DNA from 4 places in the Agarivorans litoreus genome. Region 1 is predicted to be linked to each of the others. Evidence: predicted binding sites of a transcription regulator. Region 1 holds the regulator's gene; each other region holds the start of a gene.
The links. The regulator FNR, encoded in region 1, switches genes on or off when oxygen is low (the NO sensors DNR and NnrR bind a similar motif). The targets are predictions, from matches to a motif close to TTGATCTAGATCAA.

Region 1 (3,413 bases):
CGTCAGGCAAACCTTCCTCAAGGTGCGTGGTGACCGCTTGCTCAAATTGTTCTTCAACAAATTTATTAAGCGCGGTTTTATGGTACTCCATAACGTTTTTGTTGTACTTAAGTGGGTCAAAGTCTGGCAGTTCGATGGCAATGTTTACTGGGGCTGCTGGATAAGCTGTTACCACATGCAAATTAGCTTCTAGTAATTTGCTCAGGTCTTTTGCTTCATCGGCAATTTTCACATTTAGCTTATGGTGCTCTTCATCCTCTGCGCCAGCGTGAATAGCGGCAACAATTTTACCGTTAGTGGGCCAATCATGGTCTTTTACCATTAATACTGGTGTGGGACATTTGCGCAAAATATGCCAATCGTTAGGAGTAAAAATAATCGATTGTAATGTTGGATGAGGGTGAGTCGCTTTTACCACTAGGTCATGACCAAAATCCAAAACTTCTTCAATCACGCTTTCATATAAGCGATTATTCCATACAACTTTGGTTTCGATTTCTATCCCAGCGGTGTCTGTTTCGGCAATTATTTCACTCAACCAAACATTACGTTCTTCTATTACACCCGAGCGCATTGCTTCACGTTCTTCGCCAGAAAGCATCGAAGTCATTTCGTAAGAAAAGTCGTAAATAGTAAGTAGAGCTTTTATTTTTGCTTTGTCTTCTTTTTGGGCAAGAAACACCGCGCGAGACAAGGCCGCCTGGGTGTCATGTAGAGGGTCGATGACCACTAAAATATTACGATACTTAATCATAAAGCAGCTCCTAGAATCTTCTGGAATAGCTACTTAACTTTAGCTTAAATTGGTAGGAATAAATTAGATATAGTTAACACTGACCTAGATTTTTTTTGATAGATTGATGTAAATCAGGTCAGTGTTATTAGGTAGTTAGCTTTGCTTAGTACCGGCTAGTTGGCGCAGTGCATCACGATCAGTGATTGAAATGTATTTACCTTTTACTGCGATCATGTCGGCTTTTTGGAAACGACCAAGTAAACGGGAAATGGTTTCTACAGTTAGTCCCAGATAGTTTCCGATATCTCCACGAGTCATGGTTAGACGAAATTCTCTTGGAGAGAATCCTCGCTCCGAAAAGCGTTGTGATAAACCATAAATAAAGGCAGCTAAACGTTCTTCAGCATTCTTTTTGCTTAGTAGCAAAATCATTTCTTGGTCTGCAACAATCTCATTACTCATTAAGCGCATCATTTGACGGCGTAACTTAGGCATTGTGGCAGACAGTTCATCCATGGTGTCGAAAGGAATTTCACATACCATGGATGTTTCAAGAGCTTGGGCAAAACTAGGATGCTCTTGGCTATTAATGGCGTCGAAGCCAACTAAATCACCAGCCAAGTGGAAGCCGGTAATTTGCTCATCACCTTGTTCGGTGATTGTGTAGGACTTAATTGTACCTGAGCGGATAGCGTATAAGCTTTTTAGCTTATCGCCAGCGGCAAATATTTCTTCGCCTTTCTGTATAGGCTTTTTACGCTCGATAATACTATCTAAGCGATCTAGCTCTGTCTCATTAAGAGAGAAAGGGATACATAACTGGGCAATACTGCAATCTTGGCAGTGAATTTCACAACCACCAGTTTGGATTCTTTGACTAGCTTTTGGGTTAATGCTCATACTCAAACTATGCTATAGGAGTTCGAGGCAATTCTACTCTTTATGTAATAAATTTTCTAGATCTATTGCTACAACAATGTAACAACTTGGTAGATCCCTAAACTCAAAACACTCAGTCCTGAACAAACTTGTAATATGCGATTTGTCATTAGTTTGGTTAGTTGCTGGCCCAGTAATACAGCCAACAGCATCACGCTAAACGTACCTAAACCAAAACTAAACATTACACCCGCTCCGTTTAGCCAATTTGCTTGGCTAGCACTTAATACCAAAGTTGAATAAACCAAACCACAGGGTAGCCAACCCCATAACATGCCTAATGGTAAACTGGCTGCTGGGTGCTGCAGTGCCAACATCTTGCTTGCCTTGGGTTGAACCTTTGACCATAAGCCTTTGCCAAGTAGTTCCACTGGCGTGAGAATTGACCACCATCGAGTAAGGTGTATGCCGAGTAAAATGAGCATTATTGCAGCGAACCACTGTAAAACTACTAGCATATAAAGCGATTGATGAACCTGGCTAATTGCTTGGATGGAACCAGCAACAATAGCACCGGCAATAGAGTAGCTTAGGATCCGACCTAGGTTAAAACCAATACTTACTAAAAGCTTATTGGAAGAGTTATTGGCACGAGAACCTAGTATGCATGCGATTCCGCCACACATTGCAATACAGTGGGTAGCGCCAAGAAGGCCGGTGATAAAGGCTGCTACAAAATCAGTCTGTAGAATCATTGTCTTGTTTGGTTTTGTTCTTATCATCAAACAAAATGTTAATACCTTGGCGGTCTAAATCTTCAAATTGCTCGCTTTTAACTGCCCAGAAAAATATACCAATTCCTACACATACAAAGATCAGGGCGATGGGGATCAAGACAAAAATAATACTCATTGCTTGTTTAACCTTAAGGAATTAGTGAGAACCGCCAAGGATGATAATGACATCCCAATAGCGGCCATATAAGGAGTAACTATTCCGGCCACTGCTAAGGGTAAAATTAAAGCATTATACCCTAAGGCCCATGCCAGATTTTGAGCAATAATCTTTTTAGTCTTTTTGGCAAGATCCATGGCGGAGAGCAAAGTGGAAAGCTTGCTACCCAACAATACAGCGTCAGCACTCGATTTTGCAATGTCGGTGCCCAAGCCCATAGCAACTGATAGCGGTGCGGCGGCCAAAACTGGACCATCGTTTACTCCGTCACCAAGCATTAATAGGTGAGGGGAGTTTTGCGTTTTAGTTTTAACTACTTCGAGTTTTTGTTGTGGTAAAGCCCCGCTAGCGATGTCGGTTATATGTAACTGTTTTGCAACATATTCCACTTGGGCGGAGTCATCCCCAGTTAACATCGACAGTGAAATACCTCGAGCCTTTAAACCCTGTGAAAAACTAACCGCGTCTTTTTTGATGGTATCTGAAAGATAAACTCTAGCAGCCAATTTATCTTCGACCATTAACACCAATTCGAGCATTCCGGCTATTGGCTCAGCAGTTTGATCACAAAAGGAAGCTTTACCGAGTTTCAGCTTTTTACCGTCGACTTCTCCACTTAAGCCTAAGCCAGTATGGTGCTCAATATTAGTTGCAGCGTAGCCTTGGTATTCGCTGAAGGCATTGGCAATTGGATGGGAGCTTTGTGCTTCTAAAGCTCCAATCAGATTAAGAGTTGTTATTTCATTAAAATCACCAAGGCAAATTACGTGTTTTATCTGTAACTTACCCTCGGTAAGTGTGCCTGTTTTATCAGATACTACATGCGTAACTTTGGCCAAACTTT
Region 2 (3,413 bases), 4.0 Mb from region 1:
ATACCCGGTAAACGGCTCTCTAGAACTTCTTCGCCTAAATGGTCCATTTTAAGTTTGATGTGTGGGCCCCAAGGTCCATCACATCCACGGCCTTCGCGAATTTCAGTCATCATTGAGCGCGCAACAACATCACGGCCTGCCAAGTCTTTAGCATTTGGAGCATAGCGCTCCATAAAGCGCTCGCCGTCCTTATTTAATAAGTAACCACCTTCGCCACGACAGCCTTCGGTCACTAGTACGCCGGCACCAGCAATACCGGTTGGGTGGAACTGCCACATTTCCATATCTTGGATTGGTACGCCAGCACGCAACGCCATGCCCACGCCATCACCGGTATTAATGTGTGCGTTGGTGGTTGAAGCAAAAATACGCCCTGCTCCACCAGTAGCTAATACGGTTGCTTTAGCTTTAAAGTAAACCACTTCGCCACTGTCGATGTCCATTGCAGTACACCCTACAACATCACCATCAGCATTTTTTACTAAATCTAAGGCATACCACTCAGAGAATATAGTGGTCTTCTTTTTAACGTTTTGCTGATACAGCGTATGTAGCAATGCATGGCCGGTACGGTCTGCAGCAGCGGCGGTACGAGCAGCTTGCTCACCACCAAACTCTTTAGACTGTCCACCAAAAGGGCGTTGATAGATTGAGCCGTTATCAAAACGAGAAAATGGTAGACCCATTTTTTCAAGTTCGATAATAACTTCAGGACCTACATTACACATGTATTCAATGGCATCTTGGTCACCAATGTAGTCTGACCCTTTAACGGTATCGTACATGTGCCACTGCCAATTATCTTTGTGTGAATTACCTAACGCAACCGTAATACCACCCTGAGCAGATACAGTGTGAGAACGGGTCGGAAATACTTTTGAAATTAGAGCGCAAGATTTGCCCTCTTCAGAAATCTGTAAAGCAGCACGCATTCCCGCGCCGCCAGCACCGATAACAACGGCGTCAAACTCTCGAATAGAAATTGCCACTCGACTTACCCCCAAATAACAAACAGCCCGGTCGCTACGTAGATTAGCGCCAGAACTGTTAAAGAAAACTGTAAACCAACACGCAATGCCGTGCACTTCACATAGTCAGTTAACACTTGCCATAAACCAATCCAGGCATGGATCAGCATCGATAAAAGTGCAAGTAAGGTGAATACTTTGGTTGGAAGCCAAGCAAAAAATCCACTCCAAGACTGATATGTCACATCGTTAAATGCGAAGAAGCCAAGTAAGTAGATTGTATACAGGGTTAAAATAATGGCGGTTGCGCGAATGAGCAAAAAGTCATGTACGCCGCTACGGCCAAAAGTTGCAGCATTAGTTACCATACGATTACTCCCATTAGTACCGCCAGTACAGCAGTGATAATGAACGAGATTCTAGCGCTAGATGATGCACTATCTAGCTCTTCCCAATAGCCCATGTCCATGATCAAGTGGCGTATTCCACCAACAATGTGATACATCAACGCGCTAAGACTTGCCCAGATGATTAACTTCACGAAGAAGTTATCCATTATGGATTGCACATTCGCAAAACCTTCTGCTGATTGAAGGGATTCAGCAAGTAGGCCTAACAAAATAGCCAAGGCGAAGAAAGTAATCACACCGGAAACACGATGCAAGATGGACGCAATTGCGGTAATGGGAAATCTGATGGTTTGTAGGTCGAGGTTTACTGGTCTTTGTTTTATTTTCACGATTCTCTGCCCACTCAGGTCCTTGAGTATTATTATGGTTATAAAGTGAGGCTCTGGACAGAGCAGCGAGTTGCGATAATGTTAATTTTGTGAACTTAAGGCCTAAATTAAGACTAAAGTATAAAAACTAACATTTATATTGCGCAAAAAATGCTCGGACTAGCGCCATACTTCGGGCAAAGTATAACGCCCACATTATACAAATACAATTAACATTTCCTTCATTTAGCTAATTTAGCGCAACGAAACAGCCAACTTAATTCGAAAATTTAACATAAACGCTATAAGTCACTATATTTCACAACCAACGCCAATTGACATTTGACCTTGTTCTAGGTGAGAATGTGCTGCGCTTTGTATCCAAAAAACAATACAATTAGAACAAGCAAGGGAGACATGCTATGGCTGACAATAAAGCCACCCTAACGCTGCCAGGCCAAGAGGCGTACGAGATGCCGATTATGTCTGGTACAGCAGGACATGACGTAATTGATGTTCGTACACTAGGTAAAAAAGGGTATTTCACTTTTGACCCAGGTTTCTTAGCGACAGCTTCATGTGAATCAAAAATCACTTATATCGATGGTGAGCAAGGTATATTGTTACACCGGGGTTACTCAATCGAGGACCTAGCAAAACATGCTGATTACCTTGAAGTTTGTTACATTCTTTTGTTCGGCGAGCGACCAAACGTTGAACAATATGAGAACTTCAAAACCACTGTAACTCGCCATACAATGGTGCACGAACAACTAATCCATTTTTTCCAAGGCTTCCGTCGTGACTCGCACCCTATGGCCATCATGGTAGGTGTGGTAGGCGCATTGTCTGCGTTCTACCACGACTCGATGGATATTACCAATGAGCGTCACCGTGAAATTGCGGCTTATCGCTTAATTTCTAAGATGCCTACTTTAGCCGCAATGAGCTACAAGTATTCTGCAGGCCAACCGTTTGTATACCCTCGCAACGATTTAAGCTATGCAGCAAACTTCTTAAATATGATGTTCTCAGTACCTACTGAAGAATATAAGGTTAGCCCTGTTGTTGAACGTGCAATGGACCGTATCTTTACATTGCATGCTGACCACGAACAAAATGCCTCTACCTCAACAGTACGTTTAGCGGGTTCTTCTGGTGCTAACCCATTTGCATGTATTGCTGCTGGTATTGCATGTTTGTGGGGGCCTGCTCATGGTGGTGCCAACGAAGCATGCCTAACAATGTTAGAAGAAATTGGCTCAGTAGATCGTATTCCAGAATTTATTGAACGCGCTAAAGACAAAAACGACCCATTCCGCTTAATGGGCTTTGGTCACCGCGTTTACAAAAACTACGACCCTCGCGCTACAGTAATGCGTGAAAGCTGTCATGAAGTGCTCAACGAATTAAACATCGATGACCCACTACTAGACGTAGCAATGGAATTAGAACGCATCGCGCTTTCTGACCCTTATTTCAAAGAGAAAAAACTATTCCCGAATGTAGATTTCTACTCAGGTATTGTTCTTAAGGCAATTGGTATTCCAGTAAGCATGTTTACTGTAATCTTTGCTCTATCTCGTACAGTTGGCTGGATAGCTCACTGGAAAGAAATGATGGAAGAAGAGACCCAACGTATCGGTCGTCCACGTCAATTATACACCGGCGAACCGCACCGTCCGTTCAAGTAAATCGCCTTACTTAGCGCCATAAAAAAACCGAAG
Region 3 (3,413 bases), 2.2 Mb from region 1:
CTCGTTTTCAAATTCGTTTAAGCCTTTAAGCTCGCCATCTAGCTCGTGAGTTAAAATTAAGCTCGCTAACTTTGGAATACCAATGGCAAATTTGTTGGTTTTGGTTTCTTCATCTGGCAATGCAAATAACAGTAATGGAGCGCCTTTCTCGGTTTCCCAGATACCTTCAATGGCAGCAATTTTTGCAGGTTGATGTTCAAGAGTATTTAAGCCATGAAAATCACCCACTAAAGCCTGAGTTGGCGCTAGTATCGCTGCCACTATTAGGCTTACTTTTAAGGTAAGACGCGGCGCTTTTTTAACGTCGCCTTTTAAAATTCGATAGGCTGAAATACCGGCGATAAAAAACGATGCAGTTAGGCCTGACGCTAACAACATGTGGATTAAGCGATAAGGAAATGATGGGTTAAATACAATTGCAAACCAATCGGTTGGATAAGCAACACCATCGCGCATTTCAAAACCCGTTGGGGTTTGCATCCATGAGTCTAGCGCTAAAATCCAAAATGCCGACAAACTGGTACCAATTGCTACCAATATGGTTGCTAGGGTATGTACTTTGTTTGGTACGCGTTTAATGCCAAACAGCATAATGCCCAAGAAGGTGGCTTCTAAGAAAAAGGCGGTAAGCACCTCGTAACCGAGCAGAGGACCAGCAATATTACCCACGGTTTCCATAAAGCCTGGCCAGTTAGTACCAAACTGGAATGACATGGTAATGCCGCTTACAACACCAATCGCAAAGGAAAGTGCAAACACCTTTACCCAAAAGCGATAGGCGCGCATCCATACCGGGTTACCGGTCATATCGTGGCGAACTTTAAAAAATACTAGGAACCAACACATCGCAATGGTGATGGTGGGAAACAGGATGTGAAAGCTGATATTGGCAGCAAACTGTATCCTTGAGAGCATTAGGGCATCAAGCATGGTTAAGCCTCGTTAAGGTTGATAATCTCATTAGCTGGCGGCAGATCCCTTGTTACCAACGATTTTGTCTTTTAGTTCTAAAATTCTGCTAATACCTGAGCCCATCTTCATTAAACTCTGTAGTTTGTCTGGGTTCATCGTATTGAGTGCGTACGACCATTGAGTGATTAACTCTAAGAGATCGTGGATCTCTTCCATTTTTTGTTGGGTATACTGATCTGCTTCGTTTTCTGGTTCTTCTAATAGATTTGAGCGCAATAGAGAAAGGGTTGGGTCTACTTCACGCTTACTGCGTTCTTCAAATACGGTTCTCGCCATATCCCAGATAGAGCCCGCTGCGGTAAAAAACTCGCGACGCTGACCTGCTTGGTGGCTTAGCTTTACTAAACGCCAAGACTGTAATTCTTTTAAACCCATACTTACGTTGCCGCGACTAATACCCAGCTGTTGCATAATTTGCTCAGCGTGCAAAGGCTCTTGATTAATCACTAACAAAGCCAATATTTGGCCAACCGTTCGGTTAAAACCCCAACGGCTGCCCATTTCGCCAAAATGAAGAACAAAAGCTTGGCTCTTCTCTGATAATTGCACGTGACAAATCCTTTTATTGAACTTTCAGAAAACAGTGAAACTTTAATTGAAAATTGATTTAAGTCAATATTTTTAGTGATGAATAACGGTGTTTGATGAAACCGTGAAGAAGATTTAGCTTAGTTTGAAAGTGGGTTTGTTTGTTAATCAAAAACCTGACAATGGCTTTATGTTTACTTGCTGTTTATCAGGTTTCGTTGGTGTTTATCTTTGTTTTAAGGGGATTTTGCTAATAGTGAATACTTACTTATTAAGCTATTTTCCGATACAGAAACTGGTGAAAATGCGGCTGAGTAAATCGTCGGAGCTGAACTCACCGGTAATTTCGCTTAAGTGTTGTTGTACCAAGCGCAGTTCTTCGGCCAACAGTTCACCTGCTTGATAAACTTCTAGTTGGGTTTTGCCGTTGTCTAAATGGCCTGCGGCAAGTTCGATGGCGTTAAGGTGGCGACGACGTGCCATAAAACCACCTTCCATATTGCCTTGAAAACCCATGCATTGTTTTAGATGGTCTTTTAGCTCTGCTAGGCCTAGCTCGGTTTTAGCTGAAATCTTATAAACAGGATGTCCGTGATCCATTACTACGTCTAAGCTTTCGCCGGTAACATCGGCTTTGTTGCGTACTACTGTCATGCCAATATTGGTGGGTAGTTTTGCCACAAATTCAGGCCAAATTTTTTGTGGGTCGAGTTCCTCGGTGGTGGTGCCGTCCACCATAAACAATACCCGATCAGCATTATTGATTTCTTCCCAAGCGCGCTCTATACCTATTTGCTCTACAACGTCTGCGTCATCACGTAAACCAGCGGTATCGATGATGTGTAGTGGCATACCGTCAATATGAATATGCTCGCGTAATACGTCACGAGTCGTTCCGGCTATGTCGGTAACAATGGCGGCTTGTTTACCTGCTAGGGCGTTAAGTAGGCTTGATTTACCGGCGTTAGGACGGCCAGCGATAACTACTCGCATGCCTTCTCGTAGTAATGAACCTTGGCGAGCTTGGCTTTGTACTAAGCCTAATTCTTCGATAATGGCGTATAAATCGGCTTGTACTTTACCGTCGCTTAAAAAGTCGATTTCTTCTTCGGGAAAATCAATTGCGGCTTCAACGTAAATACGCAGGCGAGTAACACTTTCAACTAAGCTATGGATCTTGTTTGAAAACTCACCCTGCAGCGAATGTAAGGCACTTTTGGCTGCTTGTTCGCTGGTGGCTTCAATTAGGTCGGCAATGGCTTCTGCTTGGGCTAAATCGAGCTTATCGTTTAGAAATGCGCGCTCACTAAACTCACCTGGGCGAGCCATGCGTAAACCATCTAATTGGCAAATTTCGCGAATTAGCATGTCTATTACTACCGGCCCGCCGTGACCTTGTAGTTCTAGTACATCTTCACCGGTAAAGGAATTTGGCCCTTTAAAGTACAGTGCAATACCTTGGTCAAGCGTGTCTCCGCTAAGGCTTTTAAACGGTAAGTAATCGGCATAGCGAGGAGCAGGGCACTTGCCTAATAGCGTTTCGGCTACTTGCTGGGCTAAAGGGCCAGATACTCTAATTATGCCTACACCACCACGACCTGGGGCGGTAGCTTGCGCCACAATAGTATCAGTTGAATTCATGCTCACTCTCTTTGCTCATTTCTGCTGAAAATAAAAATGCCATTCAGCCTTCACTGAATGGCATTTTAGCATTGTTGCTAAACTTTGTGCTTAGCGTTTATGCAATCCTTTTTTCTCAAGGTTACGGTAGATGATGGTTTGCTGAATCAGCGTTACCACGTTACTCATCAACCAGTAAAGTACTAGACCTGCTGGGAACCATAAGAAGAATACAGTAAAGATTACTGGCATAAACTGCATAATTTTAGCCTGCATTGGGTCGGCTACAGTGG
Region 4 (3,413 bases), 750 kb from region 1:
TGTCTTTTCCGTAACCTACTTCGGCTAGCAGCTCAGCAGCTTTTGCATTACGCTCTTTTTGCGACCAAGTAGCGTAATCTGGCGTATCTACTTGTAGGCCAGCCACTTTTTGGTGTGCAAAGTTGTAAGCTGGTAGCTCACCTTTACCGACGATAAACTTAGCTACTGCGTCACGGTCAATAGCGTAAGACAAGGCTTTACGTACGCGAACATCATCAAATGGTGCTTTTTTGTTGTTAAAGCCGTAGTAGTAAGAACATAAGTAAGGCGTTACTTTTAACGAATCTGGCTGCTCTTTTTGCATGCGCTTAAAGTGCTCGTTAGCCATTTCGTAAGTCATGTCAATTTCGCCCGCTAGGAAGCGGTTCATATCAGTAACTTGGTTTTCAATCGGCAGGTAAGTCACTTTGTTGATAACAGTTTTGTCGTTATCCCAGTAGTTTTCGTTACGCTCCATAACGATTTTTTCATTCACTACCCATTCAGATACTTTGTAAGCACCGTTACCCACAAAGTTAGCTGGTAACGTCCACTTATCACCGAACTTTTCAACAGTAGCTTTGTGCACTGGCTTCAACGTAGTGTGCGAAGTCATCGCAACAAAGTATGGCAGCGCTTGCTCTAGTTTAATTTCTAAGGTGTAGTCATCAAGCGCTTTAACGGCTAATTCAGAGGCATCTTTCTTACCATTGATAATGTCTGCAGCATTTACCATGGTGGTCATTTCTAGATACCATGAGTATGGTGCTGCTGTTTTTGGATCAACCGCACGTTTGAAACTATATTCAAAGTCGTGAGCGGTTAACGCATCGCCATTTGACCATTTAGCATCCTTGCGAAGGTGAAATACGAAGGTAAGGTTGTCTTCAGTTTCCCAAGATTCTGCTACACCAGGCACTAAGTTTCCGTCGCCATCTTGATTAACTAAACCTTCAAGTAGCTCACGAATCACGTTAGATTCTGGCACGCCTTCGGTTTTGTGAGGGTCTAGGGAAGCAGGCTCGGTGCCATTACCACGCACCAACTCCTGTACTGGGGCTAGTTTAACGCCAGCTGGAACATCAGCAGCAAAAGAAGCAGTGGTGAAAGAACTCAGGATCGCAGCACTAACTAGGCTAGCAGCTAAAGTTTTAGCAGTTTTCATTTTCATCTCCATATTGACACAATTGGGCATAAACTAAGCCTTTGTGATATTTCCATTCACTTTACATGAATATTAAATCAGTACAATATTCTAACAAAATGCATATCAACGCCAGATGCTACACTCGAATCACAAAAACAACAAATAATAAGTTGCCTTTTGTGAGTAGCTGTTCCTGATTATTCTCAAGAATTATTAGGTTTTTATTGTGAATTCACTAGGTTAAGCTAGCATCTAAAAATTACATCAAAACTTAACGTTAACCTAGACAAGTTAACTGGAAAGCACAAATTTGATCGGAGTAGCAAAAATGGTAAAAAATTTACACTTTTTGCCTGAATACTGATTGATTCCGTAAAATTAGCCGAAAATATTTCGTGATTTTTTTACATTTGTAACTTAGCAACACATGATCTGGATCAAGTTGTACCACTAAAGGGCTACCTATAATCGCTGGTGAAAGTTAATTACTAAACCACTAGAACGGTGATTTACGGTCTATACTGAGGCGGTTTGAACAATCAGTGTTGGTTTACTAATTAGTTTTAGTTTAAATGAGGAGAACAGGATGCCTGTAGGTAATATTGATGAGTTAAACGCAATGGTTGCTCGAGTAAAGGCAGCGCAAGCTGAATTTGCATCTTACAGCCAAGAACAAGTGGACAAGATTTTCCGCGCTGCGTCACTCGCTGCTTCTACAGCACGTATTGAACTAGCTCGTATGGCGGCTGAAGAGTCTGGCATGGGCATAATGGAAGACAAAGTGATCAAAAACCACTTCGCTTCTGAGTTCATCTACAACAAATACAAAGATACTTTAACTTGTGGCGTTATCGAACGTAACGACGAAGGCGGTACTATTACTATCGCTGAGCCAGTAGGTATTGTTTGTGCCATCGTACCAACCACTAACCCAACTTCTACCGCTATCTTTAAAGCACTAATCAGCCTTAAAACGCGTAACGGTTGTATCTTCTCTCCACACCCACGTGCTAAAAACGCCACTAACTTTGCGGCTAAACTAGTACTTGATGCAGCTATCGCTGCTGGTGCGCCAAAAGACATTATTGGCTGGATTGATACTCCTTCTGTAGAACTATCTAACGCACTAATGAAGCACGACGACATCGCGCTAATTCTTGCTACTGGTGGTCCGGGTATGGTTAAAGCTGCTTACTCTTCAGGTAAGCCTGCAATTGGTGTTGGTGCGGGTAACACGCCAGTAGTAATTGACGAAACTGCCGACGTTAAACGTGCTGTTTCTTCTATTCTTATGTCTAAGACTTTTGATAACGGTGTTATCTGTGCTTCTGAGCAAGCAGCTATCATTGTTGAATCTAAGTACGACGAAGTAATTGCTCGTTTCGCTAAATACGGCGCAGCAGTACTAAGCAAAGCAGACGCTGATAAAGTACGTAAAGTACTTATGATTAACGGCGCGCTTAACGCTAAAATCGTTGGTCAACCAGCATACAAAATCGCTGAGCTAGCTGGTGTTACTGTACCAAAAGCCACTAAGATCTTAATTGGTGAAGGCCTAGAAGCATCTTACGATGACGAGTTCTCACACGAGAAACTATCTCCAACCCTAGGTGTTTACAAAGCGAAAGACTTTGAAGACGCTGTTCGCCAAGCTGGTATCGTATTAGACATCGGTGGTGTTGGTCACACGTCTGTGCTTTACACAGACCAAGACGCAAACGCTGACCGTATCGCTTACTTTGGCGACAAAATGAAGACTGCACGTATTCTTATTAATACGCCTTCTTCACACGGTGGTATTGGTGACCTATACAACTTCGAACTAGCACCTTCTCTAACGCTAGGTTGTGGTTCTTGGGGTGGTAACGCGATTTCTGAAAACGTGGGTCCAAAACACCTTATCAATAAGAAAATTGTTGCGAAGCGAGCTGAGAACATGTTGTGGCATAAACTACCTAAGTCAATCTACTTCCGTCGTGGTTCATTACCAATCGCTATGGACGACCTTGATGGCAAGAAACGTGCGATGGTTGTTACCGATAACTTCTTGTTCAACAACGGTTACATCGACGACCTACGCGCCATCCTAAAAGACAAAGGCATGGAAGTGGAAGTATTCCACGACGTAGAAGCTGATCCTACTCTGTCTATCGTTAAGAAAGGCGCAGAAGCTTGTCATAACTACCAGCCAGACGTAATTCTTGCTGTTGGTGGTGGTTCACCAATGGATGCTGCGAAGATCATGTGGGTAATGTACGAGCACCCAGAAACTGACTTCGAAGACCTA

Region 2: the regulator FNR is predicted to act here: its motif matches at 2,029-2,042, upstream of gltA (citrate synthase).
Region 3: the regulator FNR is predicted to act here: its motif matches at 1,575-1,588, upstream of K5L93_RS10010 (GbsR/MarR family transcriptional regulator).
Region 4: the regulator FNR is predicted to act here: its motif matches at 1,554-1,567, upstream of adhE (bifunctional acetaldehyde-CoA/alcohol dehydrogenase).

Annotation. Positions count from the first base shown of each region.
Region 1 covers NZ_BLPI01000001.1:4,314,758-4,318,170, forward strand. Annotated here, with positions in the region: gene uspE (universal stress protein UspE) at 1-754, opposite strand, end outside; gene fnr (fumarate/nitrate reduction transcriptional regulator Fnr) at 890-1,636, opposite strand; gene K5L93_RS19910 (sulfite exporter TauE/SafE family protein) at 1,705-2,370, opposite strand; gene ccoS (cbb3-type cytochrome oxidase assembly protein CcoS) at 2,354-2,527, opposite strand; gene K5L93_RS19920 (heavy metal translocating P-type ATPase) at 2,524-3,413, opposite strand, start outside.
Region 2 covers NZ_BLPI01000001.1:298,591-302,003, forward strand. Annotated here, with positions in the region: gene sdhA (succinate dehydrogenase flavoprotein subunit) at 1-989, opposite strand, end outside; gene sdhD (succinate dehydrogenase, hydrophobic membrane anchor protein) at 995-1,336, opposite strand; gene sdhC (succinate dehydrogenase cytochrome b556 subunit) at 1,330-1,737, opposite strand; gene gltA (citrate synthase) at 2,109-3,380, shown strand.
Region 3 covers NZ_BLPI01000001.1:2,157,841-2,161,253, reverse strand. Annotated here, with positions in the region: gene K5L93_RS10015 (cytochrome ubiquinol oxidase subunit I) at 1-930, opposite strand, end outside; gene K5L93_RS10010 (GbsR/MarR family transcriptional regulator) at 961-1,521, opposite strand; gene mnmE (tRNA uridine-5-carboxymethylaminomethyl(34) synthesis GTPase MnmE) at 1,777-3,141, opposite strand; gene yidC (membrane protein insertase YidC) at 3,232-3,413, opposite strand, start outside.
Region 4 covers NZ_BLPI01000001.1:3,560,622-3,564,034, reverse strand. Annotated here, with positions in the region: gene K5L93_RS16445 (ABC transporter substrate-binding protein) at 1-1,144, opposite strand, end outside; gene adhE (bifunctional acetaldehyde-CoA/alcohol dehydrogenase) at 1,713-3,413, shown strand, end outside.